2 regions of the Nonomuraea sp. NPDC001636 genome follow, and region 2 is predicted to be linked to the other one. Evidence: riboswitches for the same ligand, from Rfam matches in the RefSeq annotation. Region 2 holds a riboswitch; the other holds the start of a gene.
What was found. A riboswitch is a leader RNA that binds a small molecule or an ion and turns the genes downstream of it on or off. The one in region 2 is predicted to bind cobalamin.
Positions count from the first base shown of each region.

Region 1: it holds a riboswitch for cobalamin, as region 2 does, so the genes downstream of both, ABT158_RS33375 (ribonucleoside-diphosphate reductase subunit alpha) here and cobN (cobaltochelatase subunit CobN) in region 2, are expected to answer to the same signal.

Region 1 is NZ_JBEOZT010000021.1:165,596-174,311, forward strand. Features, by position in the region: gene ABT158_RS33365 (DUF4287 domain-containing protein) at 49-345, shown strand; gene ABT158_RS33370 (ribonucleotide-diphosphate reductase subunit beta) at 402-1,397, opposite strand; gene ABT158_RS33375 (ribonucleoside-diphosphate reductase subunit alpha) at 1,415-3,859, opposite strand; cobalamin riboswitch at 3,989-4,193, opposite strand; gene ABT158_RS33380 (alpha/beta hydrolase) at 4,394-5,335, shown strand; gene ABT158_RS33385 (hypothetical protein) at 5,445-5,687, shown strand; gene ABT158_RS33390 (hypothetical protein) at 5,663-5,869, shown strand; gene ABT158_RS33395 (TetR/AcrR family transcriptional regulator) at 5,886-6,506, opposite strand; gene ABT158_RS33400 (FMN-dependent NADH-azoreductase) at 6,620-7,267, shown strand; gene ABT158_RS33405 (DMT family transporter) at 7,270-7,590, shown strand; gene ABT158_RS33410 (FAD-dependent monooxygenase) at 7,620-8,716, opposite strand, start outside.
Region 2 is NZ_JBEOZT010000020.1:96,358-105,073, reverse strand. Features, by position in the region: gene cobN (cobaltochelatase subunit CobN) at 1-2,106, opposite strand, end outside; cobalamin riboswitch at 2,145-2,326, opposite strand; gene cobG (precorrin-3B synthase) at 2,358-3,560, shown strand; gene ABT158_RS32055 (precorrin-8X methylmutase) at 3,557-4,177, shown strand; gene cobJ (precorrin-3B C(17)-methyltransferase) at 4,183-5,661, shown strand; gene ABT158_RS32045 (cobalt-precorrin-6A reductase) at 5,652-6,407, opposite strand; gene cobM (precorrin-4 C(11)-methyltransferase) at 6,392-7,147, opposite strand; gene cbiT (precorrin-6Y C5,15-methyltransferase (decarboxylating) subunit CbiT) at 7,144-7,707, opposite strand; partial or broken gene cbiE (precorrin-6y C5,15-methyltransferase (decarboxylating) subunit CbiE) at 7,771-8,352, opposite strand; gene cobF (precorrin-6A synthase (deacetylating)) at 8,503-8,716, shown strand, end outside.

The sequences.
Region 1 (8,716 bases), on a different contig from region 2:
GAAATGGTGCATCATGGCCGCAACACCCCATGACGAGCGGAGAACACCATGTCCTTCCAGGCTTACCTGGACAACATCGAAGGCAAGACCGGACTGACCCCCCGTGAGTTCATCGCCCTGGCCAAGGAACGCGGCTTCGACGCCCCGTCCACCAAGGCCGGGACGATCATCGACTGGCTCAAGCAGGACTACGACCTCGGACGCGGCCACGCCATGGCCCTCGTCCACGTGATCAAGAAGGGTCCGCGGATCGACGCCAGGCACGTCGGCACCACCGGTTCCCACCGCGACGAGTCCGACGTCCTCTGGCTGGACGGCAAGGACAACCGCCCCGACCCCGCCTGACCCGCCCGGCGGGGATTCGTCCCGCCGGACGGCTTTACGTTGTAGATCTGTAGGGATCAGAAGTCGGCGTCGAAGCTGACCGAGCCGGTCACCCCCATCTGATACGCCGACACCCGCCGCTCGAAGAAGTTCGACAACTCCTGCACGTCCTGCAGCTCCATGAACGCGAACGGGTTCTTCGACCCGTACAGCGGCTCGATGCCGAGCTGGGCCAGCCGCCGGTCGGCCACGTGCTCCAGGTACGAGCGCATGTCCGCGGTCGACATGCCCGGCACGCCCTGCCCGAGCAGGTCCTCGGCGAACTGCGCCTCGCAGTCGACCGCCTCGGCCAGCATCTCCCTGACCTGGCCTGCCATCTCCTCGTCGAAGAGGTCCGGCTCCTCCTGCCGGACGACGTCCACCACGTCGAAGGCGAAGGCCATGTGCATGGACTCGTCGCGGAAGACCCAGTTGGTGCCCGAGGCCAGCCCGTTCAGCAGGCCGCGCGAGCGCAGGAAGTAGACGTAGGCGAACGCGCCGTAGAAGAACAGGCCCTCGATGCAGGCGGCGAAGCAGATCAGGTTGAGCAGGAACGCCCGCCGGTCCTCGCGGGTCTCCAGCCGCTGGAGGCCGCCGATGGAGTCGATCCAGCGGAAGCAGAACTCGGCCTTGCGCCGGATGGAGGGGATGTTCTCCACCGCCGCGAACGCCGCGAACCGCTCCTCCTCGTCCGGCACGTACGTGTCCAGCAGGTTCAGGTAGAACTGGACGTGCACCGCCTCCTCGAACAGCTGCCTGCTCAGGTACAGGCGCGCCTCGGGGGCGTTGACGTGCTGGTAGAGGTTGAGCACCAGGTTGTTGGCCACGATCGTGTCGCCGGTGGCGAAGAAGGCGACCAGGCGGCTGACCAGGTGGCGCTCGGCCGCCGACAGCCTGGTCAGGTCCTTCAGGTCGGAGTGCAGGTCCACCTCCTCGACCGTCCAGGTGTTCTTGATCGCGTCGCGGTAGCGGTCGAAGAACAGGGGGTAGCGCATGGGCCGCAGGGTCAGGCTCATGCCCGGGTCGAGCAACATCGGATTCTCCTCGGGGGTCACTGGCAGGCTTCGCACGACTCGGGGTTCTCCAGGGAGCACACCAGGGCCTCCTCGGACTTGTTCCCGAGGGGCACGGGGGCCGCGGGGGACGCGAGGGGCACGGTGGCCTGCTGGATGCGGGTGGCCGGGCGCGAGCGCAGGTAGTAGGTGGTCTTCAGGCCGGACTTCCAGGCGTACAGGTACATCGAGGAGAGCTTGTCGATCGTCGGCGCGCTCATGAACAGGTTGAGCGACTGGCTCTGGTCGATGAACGGCGAGCGCGCGGCGGCCATGTCGATCAGCGCCCGCTGCGGCAGCTCCCAGGCGGTGCGGAACAGCCGGCGCACGTCCTCCGGCAGCTCGGCGATGCCCTGCACTGAGCCCTCGGCCTGCTTGATGGCCGCCCGGACGCGGTCGTTCCACAGGCCGCGCGACTTCAGCTCGGCCACCAGCGCGTTGTTGATCTGCAGGAACTCCCCGCTCAGCGTCTCGCGCTTGAACAGGTTGGACACCTGCGGCTCGATGCACTCGTAGCAGCCGACGATCGAGGCGATGGTGGCGGTCGGCGCGATCGCGATCAGCAGCGAGTTGCGCAGGCCGTGGGCGGCGATGCGCTCGCGCACCGCGTCCCAGCGCCCGGCCTGGGTGCCGCTCTCCCCCCACAGGTCGTGCTGGAGCCGGCCACGGGCCGCCCACGTCTGGTCGTAGGCGGGGTGGGCGCCGAAGCGCTCGGCCAGGGCGGCGGAGGTCTCCAGCGCCGACAGGTAGATCTCCTCGGCGATCCGGGTGGACAGCTCCTTGGCCTCGGCCGAGTCGAACGGCAGGCGCAGGGCGAAGAAGACGTCCTGCAGGCCCATCACGCCGAGGCCGACCGGGCGCCAGCGCGGGTTGCTGGCCGCGGCCTGCTCGCTCGGGTAGTAGTTGATGTCGATCACCCGGTCGAGGAAGGTGACCGCGGTGCGGACGGTGGCGCGCAGCCGCTCCCAGTCGATGCCGCCGTCGATGTCGCCGTCGGGGCCCGTGCCCGTCAGGTGGGCGGCGAGGTTGACCGAGCCCAGGTTGCAGACCGCGGTCTCGGCGTCGCTGGACACCTCGACGATCTCGGTGCACAGGTTGGACAGGTGCACGACGTTGCCGGGCTCGGCCGCCTGGTTGCACAGGCGGTTGGCGGCGTCCTTGAAGGTCATCCAGCCGTTGCCGGTCTGGGCCAGGGTGCGCATCATCTTGGCGTACAGGTCGCGGGCCTTGACCTGCCGGACGTACCGGCCGTCGCGCTCGGCGGCGCGGTAGGCCTCCTCGAACGCCTCGCCCCACAGGTCGGGCAGCTCGGGGACCTCGTCGGGGTCGAACAGCGACCAGGTGCCGTCGGCCTCGACCCGGCGCATGAACTCGTCGGGGATCCAGTTGGCCAGGTTGAGGTTGTGGGTGCGGCGCGCGTCCTCGCCGGTGTTGTCGCGCAGCTCCAGGAACTCCTCGACGTCCGGGTGCCAGGGCTCCAGGTAGACGCAGGCCGCGCCCTTGCGCCGGCCGCCCTGGTTGACCGCGGCCACCGACGCGTCGAGCGTGCGCAGCCACGGGACGATGCCGTTGGAGTGCCCGTTCGTGCCGCGGATCAGCGCGCCCCGGGAGCGCACCCGCGACCAGGAGATGCCGATCCCGCCGGCGAACTTCGACAGCTGCGCCACCTGGGCGTAGCGGTCGTAGATCGAGCCGATCTCGTCACGGGGCGAGTCGACCAGGTAGCAGGAGGACATCTGGGTGTGCCGGGTGCCGGAGTTGAACAGCGTCGGCGAGCTGGGCAGATAGGCCAGCGACGACATGAGCCGGTAGAAGCCGACCGCCTCGGCGGGCGTCTCGGCCAGCCCGCAGGCCACGCGCAGCAGCCAGTACTGCGGCGTCTCCACCACCAGCCGGGTGGACGGGTGGCGCAGCAGGTAACGGTCATAGACCGTGCGCAGCCCGAAGTACTCGAACCGCAGGTCGGCGGTGACGTCGATGGCGTCGTCGAGCTTGCGGGCGTTGGCGTTGACGAACTCGGCGGTCTCGTCGCCGATGAGCCCCTCGGCGTGGCCCAGCCGGATCGCCTGGCTGAAGGAGGCCACGCCCTGCCCGCGGACCTCCTTGTCGATGTAGCCCGACAGCAGCCGCGCGGCCAGGCGCGAGTACTGCGGCTCCTCGCCGATCATCTCGGCGGCCGTCTGGATGGACAGCCGGTCGAGCTCGGCGGTGGTGGCCCCGTCGTAGAGGCCGCTGATCGTCTTGGTGGCCACCCGCATCGGGTCGATGTCCGTCAGATCGGCCGCCCAGTGCTCCACCGCACGTACGATCTTGTTGACGTCGACCGGCTCCGCGGTGCCGTTGCGCTTGCGCACCTGCATCTGGACACGCCGCGGCGCGGACCTGTCGGCGTCCGCCCGCGCCGTCCCGGCCAGGTCCGTCATCGGGTCCCCTGTGACCGTCACTGCGCTCTCCCCTCGTGAACTCGGTCGGTCGCCGAGAACGCGCGCAGGAGGCGGACGGCGAGGCGCCACAGCCCTCTCGCCGGTGCCGTCCGCCGTCCCGCGCGGCCTCGGAGCAGCCGCGCGCGCATGATCGCGCGCGGCGCGCCGGCAGGTCTTCGGACTTGTGGGCATGCTGTCGCTGCCTACTGGCCGTCGCTTCCCGGGCCTTCGGCCCAGTGCGTCTGACGGCGTTCGTTCCCACTCACCGCTGCGGGGCAGTCCCGGATTCCCACCGGGTTCCCTCTTGCTTCGGCCGCCCTGGCGGGGCGACCGAACCGGCTGCGGGAGACACCATATATAGGGCGGATCAAAAAGTCACACCCAACATCTCGTGTTGCGAAGAACCCCCGCTCCGATCCGGCCACCCGCCGCGGGGCCGCTCCCCGCGTGCCTCACGGACGGACCGGTGTGTGATCGAGGTCATAGACCGGCCGTGCCAGATTTTCGCTACCTTAGGTATCGATACTTCAAGTAGCGAAAAGCCGAGGAGACCCCATGAGCGACACCTTCACCCGTCCGGTCACGCCGGACTGGGACACCGTCACCCCCGCCGAACTGGCCGCCTACGTCGAGGCGGAGAACCGGCTGCGCGCCTCCGTCGAGGCACAGGCGATCACCGGCCGGCCGGATCCCGGCGCCGCCATCGACTGGCGGACGGTGGCGCTGCCCGGCCGCGACCTCCGCGTCCGGGTCCACCGGCCCCGAGCGGCCGGGCCGGGGGACGTCCTGCCGCTGGTGCTGCACGTGCACGGAGGCGGCTTCGTCGGCACGGCGCCGCAGAGCGACTGGGTCAACAGCCACCTCGCCGCCCACCTGCCCGCCGTCGTCGTCTCGGTGGACCACCGCCTGCTCGACCGGCACACGCCGCTGGCCGCCGCCGCCGACGACGGCTGGGACGCGCTCCGGCACGTGCTGGAGCACGCCGCGCAGTGGGGCGTCGACCCGGCGCGGGCCGTCCTGTTCGGCGAGAGCTGCGGCGGGCTGATCTGCGCCCTGGCGGCGATCAGGGCCCGCGACGCCGGTCTGCCCCTGAAGGCCCAGGTGCTGGTCAACCCCGCCGTGGACGTGACCGGTACGATGTTCGACCACTCCTCGACGGCCGAACACGCCGACACCCCGACGCTCGGCGTGCCGGTGCTGCGGTTGGTCCACCGGCTCGCCGCGCCCGAGGGCACGGACGCCCGCGCGCTCTCCCCCCTGCACGCCGGCGACCTGGGCGGGCTGGCCCCGGCGCTCGTGGCGGTGCCGACCCACGACCCGATCGCCGACCACGGCCGCCGCTACGCCGAGGCGCTGCAGGCCGCCGGCACCCCCGCCCGCCTGGCCGAGTACCCGGGGGCCGGGCACGCCTTCCTCAGCCTGCCGGCCCTGGCCCCCCAGGCCGAGGACGCGCGGGCGGACATCCTGGGCTTCCTCCGCGACGCCCTCACCGCGTAACGCCACGACCGGAGCGGGCAGGCGAGGACGACCCGGCCCCTCGCGCGGCGCCGGGTTCTGCTTCATGATTCGGGGTGTCACCCCGTGGCCCCTCGCGATGGGACGGTCAGTGAAGCGCATCCTCGCCTGGATCGGCGTCAACGTCGACATCCTCGTCGCCCTGGCGGTGGCGGTCGTGGTGAGCGTCCTCGACGTCGCGGGCATCGCCACCGCGGAGGCCGTCAGCAACGCCCAGTCGCTCAACCTGTTCATGAGCGCGACCTGCTGCCGTCCCTGCTCCAGGAGCAGTCGGCGGTCCGGCTGGTGCGGGGCGAGGAGTTCAACCGGGTGCCGGCGCAGGCGCGCCCGCTGAACCTCAGGGGCGCCGAGGACGTGACGTTGTCGTTCTCGCCCACGGTCGAGGAGGTGCGGGCGCTGTTCGAACGCCTCGGCCTCGCCCTGCCCGGGACCTACGGCGACGACGACGTCGCGGAGATCGTCGGGATGGCCTTCAGGAACGTCGATCCGTACGACAAGGCGGCGGCCTGGGGGTGAGCCGCCGCCGGCGCGGTCAGCGGCCGGCGTCCCGGGCGACGATGCCGTGCGCCAGCCGGGCCAGGGCGGCGGTGATCTGCTCGGGGGTGAGCCCGCGCCTGCGCTGCTCGGCGTAGACGTCGGGGCCCAGCGGGGCCAGCAGGATGTCGGCCAGCGCCTCGGTCTCCGGGACGCCCGCCTCGGTCAGCAGCACCCGCACGTGCGCCCGCCAGAACCCGTAGGCGCCGGTGGCGTAGCGCAGCGGGCCCTGCTCGGCGCCCAGGACGAGCGAGATGTGCTCGTCCAGCAGGCCGACCATCGCGGCGTAGAAGGCGGCGAGCCGGTCGGCGGGGGGCGCGCCGGGGCCGAGCGGCGGGTCGCCGCGCAGCAGGCGTTCCTGCAGCTCGCGCTCGTGCTCGTCGAGCAGGGCCTGCGCGATCGAGACGGTGTCGGGATAGCGGCGGTAGAGCGTGCCCCGCCCGACGCCGGCGGCCTTGGCGATGTCGTCCATGGTCACGGCGCGCGGGTCGCGGGTGGCGAACAGCTCGGCCGCCGCGGCGAGCACCTTGGCGCGGTTGCGGGCGGCGTCGGCGCGCTCGCGCGGGCGGCCCGTCTCCGCCACGGGACGTCCGGTCAGCAACTCGGTACGGGACTCCATGGCGGCGACTCTAACCCACTCCGACATAAGTGGACAACGTGCCCGCTTACTTGCTACGGTCACCTCGACCGCAAACCGGACGCGATGTCCACTTATTTCGAGGAGCCCCTCCCATGGCCGTTCTGCTGCACCTGGACGCCAGCGCCCGACGCCGTTCGATCAGCCGCGAACTCGGCGACACCTTCGCCGAGGCGTGGCGGTCCGCCCACCCCGAGGGCACCTACGTCCACCGCGACCTGGCCGCCGAGCCGGTGCCGCACATCGGGGAGGCGTGGACCGAGCTGTGCGACTACGTCATGGCCAACCAGATCACCGACATCTCCCGCTACCACGAGGCCGCCCGCACCCCGGAGCAGGCGGCCGCCTGGGCGATCGTCGAGCCGCTGCTGTCGCAGCTGGTGGCCGCGGACGTGGTGCTGATCGCCACCCCGATGTACAACTACTCGATCCCGTCGGCGCTCAAGGCCTGGCTCGACCAGGTGACCTTCCCCAAGATGTCCCTGGCCGGGCGGCGTTTCGTGGTCACCACCGCGCGCGGCGGGGCCTACTCGCCGGGCGCCCCCAAGGCCAGGTTCGACTACCAGGAGCGCTACCTGCGTGACTTCTTCGCCGGCCACTTCGCCGTCGAGGACACCACCGTCGTCACCGCCGAGCTGGCCAACTCCCGCGTCGACCCCGGCCTGTTCCACCTGCGCGCCCAGCACGACGAGCTGTACGCCGCCGCGCTGCGCGGCGCCCGCGATCTGGGGAAGGAGTTCTGACGATGAACTGGCTCATCCTCGGGCTGGCCGGGCTGGTCGAGATCGCCTGGGCGCAGAGCATCAAGCCCACCCAGGGCTTCACCAGGCCGCTGCCCACGCTGATCTGCTTCGTCCTCATGGTGGCCGCGGTCTGGCTGCTGTCGTACTCGATGAAGACCCTCCCCGTCGGCACCGCGTACGCGGTCTTCACCGGCATCGGGGCCGTCGGCGCGATCGCCCTGGGCGTCGTCGTGCACAAGGACCCGATGTCGATCGGCCGGATGGCGGCGCTGGCGCTGATCGTCGGCGGCATCGTGCTGGCCCGCCTCACCAGCCCGGAGTGACCCCTCCCCGTCCGGACGGGCGGCCGGGCTCAGCTCGGGCCGAACCAGCGGGCGAGGGCGGCCCTGAGTCCGTCGGGGCCCGCGCCCGCCCAGGCGACGTAGCCGTCGGGCCGGACGAGCAGCGCCGGGGCGGGGGCGTCGGCGGCAGTGGCGGCCACGTGGCGCACCCGGCCGAGCCAGGGCGCGGCGGCGGTGGCCAGGGCGTCGCCGCCGGTCAGGTCCAGGAGCAGGGGGCGGGCGTCGCGCATCAGCTCGGCCAGGCGCCACGGCCGCCCGTCGCCGGTGGTCAGCGCCAGGGACGGCGCGAACCAGCCGGTGGGCCCGGCGGGCCGCTCCTCCCCCATGTCATGGCGGACGTCGCCGCCCGCCATCAGCTCGGCGATCATGCGCAGGTTCTCCGTACGGCCCAGGAGCTCGGCGAACAGCCGTCGCAGCGCGGTGACCTCGGCGCCGGGCGCCAGCAGGGCGGTCGCGGCGAGGGTCTGGGTGACCACCCGTTCCGCGCACGCGCGGCGCTCGGTCTCGTAGCTGTCCAGGAGCCCTTCCGGGGCCTGCCCCCGGAGCGTGGCGGCGAGTTTCCAGGCCAGGTTGGCGGCGTCCTGGAGCGCCAGGTTCAGGGTGGGCCCGTGGCTCACCTGGGCGGCGTCGCCGGCGATGAAGACGCGCCCGGCGCGGTAGCGGTCGGCGAGCCGGGTGTTGCGCCCGCACAGCCGGCGCAGCATGACCGGCGCCCCCTCGGGCGGCGGGCTCAGCGGCAGGCGCACGCCGAGGACGCGTTCGACGCTCTTCTCCATCTCGGCCAGCGTCATCGGCGCGCCCGGCCCCGGGTAGCCGCCCGCCGGTTGGTCCTCCCACTCGGCGGTGTTGATCAGCGGCCGCCGCAGGTCGTGGGCCAGGAGGGTGAAGACGCCGCGATCGGTGCGGTGGAAGTGGGCGGGGATCTCGCCGAGCCCCTCGATCAGGACGCGCCCGCCGGGCAGGACCCGGAAGTGCTCGCTCGGGCCGATGAGGGCCGAGCGGTCCACGACGTGGTCGTCGCTGACGCCGGGGAAGCCGATGCCCGCCGCCTTCCTGACCAGGCTGTGGCCGCCGTCGCAGCCGACCAGGTAGCGGGCGGTGAGGGTGG
Region 2 (8,716 bases):
GAGCGCCTCGCGCAGGCCGGGCAGCGTCTCCCTGCCGCCCCACATCTGCCGGGCGCGCAACATGGCCAGCACCAGGTCCACCCGCACCTGGCCGGTGGGCGCCTGGCCGAGGACGTGCAGCCCGTCGCGGATCTGGGCGTCCTTCACCTCGCACAGCCAGCCGTCCACGTGCAGGATGAGGTCGTCGAACTCGCTGTCGTGCGGCCGGTCGGCCAGCCCGAGGTCGTGGTCGAGCCGGGCGGCCTGGATCAGCGTCCAGATCTGCGCCCGGATCGCGGGCAGCTTGGCGGGGTCCATGGCGGCGATCGTGGCGTGCTCGTCCAGCAGCTGCTCCAGCCGGGCGATGTCGCCGTAGGTGTCGGCGCGGGCCATCGGCGGCACCAGGTGGTCCACCAGCACGGCGTGCGCGCGCCGCTTGGCCTGCGTGCCCTCCCCCGGGTCGTTGACGAGGAAGGGGTAGACCAGCGGCAGGTCGCCGATGGCGGCGTCGGTGCCGCACGCGGCCGACATCCCCGCCGACTTGCCGGGCAGCCACTCCAGGTTGCCGTGCTTGCCGACGTGCACCATCGCGTGCGCGCCGAACTCGGCCGACAGCCAGCGGTAGGCGGCCAGGTAGTGGTGGCTGGGCGGCAGGTCGGGGTCGTGGTAGATGGCGATCGGGTTCTCCCCGAAGCCGCGCGGCGGCTGCACCATCACCACCAGGTTCCCGGCCCGCAGCGCGGCCAGCACGATGTCGGTCCCGCTGTCGCCCTCGTGCACGAACAGCTCTCCGGGCGGCGGCCCCCAATGGCGCTCCATTCCCTCGCGCAGGGCCGCGGGCAGCGTCCGGTACCACTGCTCGTAGGAGGCGGCGGAGATGCGCACCGGGTTGCCCGCCAGGTGCTCCTCGGTCAGCCAGTCCTGGTCCTGGCCGCCGGCGGCGATCAGCGCGTGCACGAGCGCGTCGCCGTCCTGGTCGGCCACGCCGGGGAAGCCGTCGCCCAGGTCGTAACCCGCCTCGGCGAGCCGGGCCAGCAGCCGGACGGTGCTCGCGGGGGTGTCCAGCCCGACCGCGTTGCCGACGCGGGAGTGCTTGGTCGGGTACGCCGACAACATCACCACCAGCCGCCGCTCTGCGGGAGGGGTGTGCCGCAGCAGGCCGTGGCGCACCGCGATGCCCGCCACCCGGGCGGCCCGCTCGGGGTCGGCGACGTAGACGGTCAGCCCGTCGGGGTCGATCTCCTTGAACGAGAACGGCACCGTGATGATCCGCCCGTCGAACTCCGGGATCGCCACCTGGGAGGCGGCGTCCAGCGGCGACAGCCCGTCGTCGTTCTCCTCCCATGCCTGCCGGGTGGTGGTCAGGCAGAGTCCTTGCAGGATCGGCACGTCCAGCTCGGCCAGCGCGCCGACGTCCCAGGCCTCGTCGTCGCCGCCCGCCCCCGCGGTGGCCGGACGGGAGCCGCCCGCCGCCAGCACCGTGACGACCAGGGCGTCCGCCGCGCGCAGCGTGTCCAGCAGCTCCGGCTCGGCCGCGCGCAGGGACGAGCAGAAGACCGGCAGCGCCTGCCCGCCCGCGTCCTCGACGGCCTCGCACAACGCCTCGACGAACGCGGTGTTGCCGGCCATGTGGTGGGCCCGGTAGTAGAGCACCCCCACCACGGGACCGCCGGTGGTCCTGGCAGGGCGGTCCAGCCGTCCCCAGGCGGGGGCGGGGACGGGCGGCTCGAACCCGTGCCCGGTCAGCAGGACGGTGTCGGACAGGAACGCGTGCAGCTCGGCCAGGTTGGCCGGGCCGCCATGGGCCAGGTAGGCGTGCGCCTCGGCGCACACCCCGCCGCTGACCGTGGACAGCTCCATCAGCTCGGCGTCGGGGGCCTGCTCCCCGCCCAGCACCACCACCGGGCGCGGCCCGGCCAGCAGCGCGTCGAGCCCTTCCGGCCAGGCCCGCCGCCCGCCCAGCAGGCGCACCACGACGAGGTCGGTCCCCTCCGTCAGGCCGGGGACGTCCTCGGCGGTCAGCCGGGCGGGATTGCCCAGGCGGTAGCCCGCCCCGCAGGCGCGAGCGCTCAGCAGGTCGGTGTCGGAGGTGGAGAGCAGCAGAAGGGTACGGCTGTCGCCAGGCACGGCGCATTCCTCCCTCGGGGTCCTCGCCCCGGTCGCGGGTGACACGACGGCAGGAGTCTCCTGGCTCCCGGATCGACGCTCACCCCGGCCTTCCCGCCCGTCTCCGGACAGTGGCCTCGTGGTGGGGTTCGCTCCCCGGTCACAGTGGCGGGACCGCGCCGGATTCGCACCGGCTTCCTCCCATTGCCATCGTCTACGCCGAAGCTTACGACAGGAGCGACCCGTCCCAGAAGTGGCGTTACGATCCCTTCGTGCCCGTAGGTGAATCTTCCGGACGTACGCGTCCCGATGCCTGTCCGGGGGCGCTCCAGGTGCACGAGGCCGCAGACGGCCCGCTCGCCCGTGTGCGCCTGCCCGGCGGCGCGGTGTCGGCCGCGCAGCTCCGCGTGCTCGCCGGGTGCGCGGCCGAGCTGGGAACGGGCGTGATCGAGCTGACGTCGCGGGCGAACGTCCAGGTGCGGGGGCTGCGCGCGCCGGAGGTCTTCGCCGGGCGGATCGCGGCGGCCGGGCTGCTGCCGTCGCCCGCGCACGAGCGGGTGCGCAACATCCTCGCCTCGCCGCTGAGCGGGCGCGGTCCCGACGGGCTGCTGGACGTGCTGGCGATGGCCGACGCCCTGGACCGGGCGCTGTGCGCGCGGCCCCGGCTGGCCGAGCTGCCGGGACGGTTCCTGTTCGCCCTGGACGACGGCACGCGGGACGTCGCCGGGCTCGGCGCGGACGTCACCTACGTGGCGACCGGACGGCTGCTGCTCGCCGGCGCCGACACCGGGCTGACCGCCGCCCCGGACGCGGCCGTCCCGCTCATGATCGACTCCGCCGAGGCGTTCCTGGACGAGCTGTCCCCCGACGGCCCGCGCGCCTGGCGCATCCGCGACCTCCCGGACGGCCCCGCCCGAATCGCCACCCGCCTGCGCGACGGCGAACCAAGCCTGACCGACGCCCCGGACGCCGCGAACGCCCCGGACGCCCCGGAGGCCCCGGACGCCCCGCCCGCCTCCGCCTTCGCGCGCCGCCCGTCCCCGGGCAGGATCGCGCAGCGGGACGGCCGGGTGGCGATCGAGGCCCTCGTGCCGCTCGGCCGCCTGACGTCCGACCAGGCCGCAGCCCTCGCGGACCTCGGCCAGCCGGTGCGCCTGACACCCTGGCGGACCGTCGTCCTGCCGGACCTCTCCCCCGGCGAGGCGGACCCGACCGAGCGGGCGCTGGCCGCCGCCGGGCTCGCCACCGACCCGGACTCCCCCTGGGCCGGGGTGACCGCCTGCACCGGCCGTCCCGGCTGCGCGAAGGCGCTCGCCGACGTGCGGGCCGATGCCCGGCAATGGGTGCGGAGCCTCGGCCGCGCACCCGCCACGCCCGTCCACTGGGCCGGTTGCGAGCGGCGCTGCGGCCTGCCACGCGGCCCGGTCCGCCAGCTGATCGCAACCATCAACGGATACGAGGAACGCCAGGAGTGAGCGACTACATCCGCGACGGCGCCGAGATCTACCGGCGCTCGTTCGCGACCATCCGCGCCGAGAGCGACCTCACGGGCCTGCCGCCCGAGGTCGCCCAGGTGGCGGTGCGCATGATCCACGCGTGCGGCATGACCGACCTCGTCACCGACCTGGCCTGGTCGCCGCAGGTCGTCGCGCGGGCCAGGGAGGCGCTGCGCGGCGGCGCGCCGGTGTTGTGCGACGCCATGATGGTCGCCTCCGGCGTGACCCGGCGCAGGCTGCCCGCGGGCAACGAGGTGCTGTGCACGCTGGGCGATCCGCGCGTGCCCGAGCTGGCCGAACGCCTCGGCACCACCCGCAGCGCCGCGGCCCTGGAGCTGTGGCGCGACCGCCTGGAGGGCGCGGTGGTGGCGATCGGGAACGCGCCGACCGCCCTGTTCCGGCTGCTGGAGCTGGTGGCCGAGGGCGCGGGACGCCCCGCGGCCGTGCTCGGCATCCCGGTCGGCTTCATCGGCGCGGCCGAGTCCAAGCAGGCGCTGGCCGGCAGCGACCTGGAGCACCTGGTGGTGCACGGCCGCCGCGGCGGCAGTGCGATGACGGCCGCCGCGATCAACGCCATCGCGAACGAGACGGAGTGACGACCATGTCAGGACGCCTGTACGGAGTCGGCCTGGGCCCAGGCGACCCCGAGCTGGTCACGGTCAGGACGGCCCGGCTGATCGGCGAGGCCGACGTGATCGCCTACCACGCCGCCCGGCACGGCCGCAGCATCGCCCGTTCGATCGCGCTGCCGTACATGCGCGCGGGCCAGATCGAGGAGCTGCTGCTCTACCCGCTGACCACGGAGACCACCGACCACCCCGGCGGCTACCAGGGAGCGCTCGACGACTTCTACGCCGACTGCGCCGAACGCCTGGCCGCCCACCTGGACGCGGGCCGCACCGTGGTCGTGCTGGCCGAGGGCGACCCGCTGTTCTACGGCTCCTACATGCACATGCACAAGCGGCTCGCCCACCGCTACCCGACCGAGGTGGTGCCCGGCGTGACCTCGGTCAGCGCCGCCGCCGCCGTGCTGGGACGGCCGCTGGTCGAGCGGGGCGAGGTGCTGACCGTGCTGCCCGGCACGCTGCCCGCGCAGGTGCTGGCCGAGCGGCTGCGCGACACCGACTCGGCCGCCGTGCTCAAGCTGGGCCGCACGTTCGGGAAGGTGCGCGACGCGCTGTCCGAGGCGGGCCGCCTCGACGACGCCTGGTACGTCGAGCGTGCCACCATGGGCGCCGAGCGGGTCGCCCCGCTCAAGGACGTGGACCCGGACGGAGTCCCGTACTTCTCGCTGGCCCTGCTGGCCAGCCCGGCCGAGCGCACCTTCGTCCCCGAGCGCCCGGCGGACGAGGGGCCGGGCGAGGTGGCCGTGGTCGGCCTGGGCCCGGCGGGGCGGCCGTGGCTGACGCCGGAGGCGCAGGAGGCGCTGGCCGCGGCCACCGACCTGGTCGGCTACGGCCCGTACGTGGACCGGGTGGCTCCGAACCCGCGCCAGCGCCGCCACCGCACCGACAACCGGGTGGAGGCCGAACGCGCCAGGCACGCCCTTGAGCTGGCCCGGGACGGGGCCCGGGTGGCGGTCGTGTCGTCCGGCGACCCGGGCGTGTTCGCCATGGCCAGCGCCGTGCTCGAAGCCGCCGCCGACTTCCCGGACGTGCCGGTGCGGGTCGTGCCGGGGCTGACCGCCGCCCAGGCGGTCGCGGCCAGGGCGGGCGCGCCGCTCGGGCACGACTACTGCGTGCTGTCGCTGTCCGACCTGCTCAAGCCGTGGGAGGTGGTGGCCGACCGGCTGTCCGCCGCCGCGCGGGCGGACCTGGTGCTGGCGATCTACAACCCGGCCTCGCGCAGCCGTACGTGGCAGGTCGCCGCCGCCCGGGACCTGCTGCTGGAGCACCGCGCGCCGGACACCCCCGTGGTGATCGGCCGCGACGTCGGCGGCCCGCGGGAGAGCGTCACGGTCACCACGCTCGGCGAGCTGGACCCCGGCCAGGTGGACATGCGCTGCCTGCTGATCATCGGCTCGTCCACGACCCGGGCCACCGAAGGCGGCGTCGTCTACACCCCGCGCCGCTACCCCTGAACCCAGGCCGCCGCCGCCGCCACGCTGTCCGTGGCCCGGACGCCCGCGGGCAGCGGCGGCCGGTCCACCATGATCACCGGCAGGCCGAGCTCGCGCGCCGCGACGAGCTTGGCCGTGGTCATGCCGCCGCCGCTGTCCTTGGTCACCAGCACGTCCAGGCGGTGCTCCGAGATCAGGGCGCGCTCGCCCTCGACGGTGTACGGCCCGCGGTCGAGCAGGACGTGCACGTTCGCCGGCACCGGCCCCTCCGGCGGGTCCACCGACCTGGCCAGCAGCCAAACGCCGGGCAGCGGCGCGAACACCGGCAGGCTCCGGCGTCCGGTCGTGAGGAAGACCCGGGTCTCGCGGCCGGCCGCGCCCCACCGGGCCGTGGTCAGCAGCCCGGCCGCCGCCTGGAGCGAGCCGACCCGCAGCCACGCGTCGCCCGGCCCCTCCCGCCACCCCGGACGCCGCAGCACCAGCAGCGGCACCCCGGTCGCCGACGAGGCCGCGACCCCCGAGGCGGTCATCCGCTCCGCGAACGGATGCGTGGCGTCGACCAGCACGTCGATGCGCTCCTCCCGCAGCCACGCGGCCAGGCCCGACGGCCCGCCGAACCCGCCTTCCCGCACCTCGCCCACGGGGAGCCGCGGGTTGTTCACCCGTCCCGCCAGGGAGGACACCACGTGCAGCCCGGGATCGGCGGCCAGCTCGGCGGCCAGGGCCCGCGCCTCGGCGGTGCCGCCGAGGATCAGGACCCGTCGCACGCACGCTCCCTGGCGTCGCTGTAGAGGTGGCTGTCGGGGAACTGGGTCGCCGACAACACCCGGCCCACGACGATCACGGCCGTCCGCCGGATCCCGGCGTCGTGGACCTGTCCGGCGATGTCGGCGAGCGTGCCGCGCAGGATCACCTCGTCGGCCCGGCTCGCCCGCGCCACCACGGCCACCGGGCAGTCGGGGCCGTAGGAGGGCAGCAGCTCGGCGACCACCGCGTCGATCCGCTGCACGGCCAGGTGCAGCACCATCGTGGCCCGGCTCGCGCCGAGCGTCCCGAGGTCCTCACCGTCCGGCATGGGGGTGGCGCGGGCGGAGGTGCGCGTCAGGATGACCGTCTGGCCGACGCCGGGCACGGTCAGCTCCCGGCCCAGCGCGGCCGCCGCCGCCGCGAACGCCGGAACCCCGGGCACCACCTCGTACGGCACGCCCAGGGCGTCCAGCCGGCGCATCTGCTCGGCCACGGCGCTGAACACCGACGGGTCGCCCGAGTGCAGCCGGGTCACGTCGAGACCGTCGCGGTGCGCGGCGGCCAGCTCGGCGACGATCTCGTCGAGCGTCAGGTCCGCCGTGTTCACCAGCCTGGCCCCGGGCGGGCAGGCGTCGAGCAGCTCGCGCGGCACCAGCGACCCGGCGTACAGGCAGACCGGCGACGCCTCCAGCCGCCGCAGGCCGCGCAAGGTGATCAGGTCGGCCGCGCCGGGACCGGCTCCGACGAAGTACACGGTCACGGTTGATCCTTCCTCGTGATCGACCACACGGTCACCGGCATCGCCGCCCGCCAGCCGGTGAACCCGCCGACCGGCGAGGCCCGCTGGACGCTCAGGCGCACCAGGTCGCCGCCGAGCCTGCCGTACCAGTGGGCGAGGACGGCCTCGGACTCCAGGGTCACGGCGTTCACCACCAGCCGGCCGCCGGGGCGCAGCGCGGACCAGCAGCGGTCCAGCAGGCCGAGGGCGGTCGCGCCGCCGCCGACGAACACCGCGTCCGGCTCGGGCAGCCCGTCCAGCGCCTCGGGGGCCTTGCCCTCGACCACGCGCATCGACGGCACGCCGAGCCGCTCGGCGTTGCGCCGGACGGCCGCGGCCCGGTCGGCCCTGCTCTCGATCGCCACGGCGGCGCACGAAGGGTGGCTGCGCATCCACTCGACGGCGATGCTGCCCGCCCCCGCGCCCACGTCCCACAGCAGCTCGCCGGGCAGCGGGGCCAGGCGGGACAGGCTGACGGCGCGGACCTCCCGCTTGGTGAGCTGCCCGTCGTGCTCGTACGCGCCGTCGGGCAGCCCCGGCACCCTGGCCAGGGGCTCGGCGTCCCGGGCGAGGACGCACTCGACGGCGATCACGTGGAGCGCGGACGCCTGGCCCGCCGCCCAGCTCTCGGCCGTGCCCCGCCGTTCGGACTCTCCTGGACCGCCCAGCTCCGACAGCACCGTCATCGGGCTCGGACCGTACCCGTGCCGGACGAGCAACCCGGCGACCACCGGCGGCGAGCCGGGCCCCGCGCCGAGCACGACGATCCGGCGGCCCGGCTGGAGCGCGGCGGCCAGCGCCGCGGGCGGACGGCCCACCAGGCTGACGACGTCCACCTGCTCGGCCGGCCAGCCGAGGCGGGCGCAGGCCAGCGCCGGCGAGGACACGTGCGGCAGCACCAGGACGCGCTCCGCGCCCAGCAGCCGGACCAGCGTCGAGCCGATGCCGTGGAACATCGGGTCGCCGCTGGCCAGCACGCACACCTCGCGCCCGGCGTACCGGTCCATGAGCGCGGGCAGGGCGGGCAGCAGCGGCGACGGCCACGTCACGCGTTCGGCGGCCGTCGCGGGCACGAGGTCGAGCTGCCGCGCGCTGCCCATGAGCACGTCGGCGGCCTCCACCGCGCGGCGCGAGCCCGGGGTCAGCCCGTCCCAGCCGTCCGCGCCGATCCCGACGACCGTGATCACGCGTCGCGCCGTGTCAGCTGGATCTCCTCGGCGAGCCGCTCCTGACGGGAAGCGGTGAAGGCGTCGCCCTGATCGGCCAGGTTCACGATCCTCCTCTATGGCAAAGTGCGAGGGATATCGTATATCTGCCTATCTGGCAGACTTTGGCGGGTGAAACGGCTTCTCGTCATCGGGATCGGCGCCGGCGATCCGGACCATCTCACTCTGCAGGCGGTCAAGGCCATCGCCGCCACGGACGTCTTCTTCATCGTCGACAAGGGCGAGACCAAGCACGAGTTGATCCAGCTCCGCCTCGACCTGATCGCCGAGCACGGCCGCGAGCCGTACCGGATCGCCGAGGCCCGCGACCCGGAACGGGACCGCA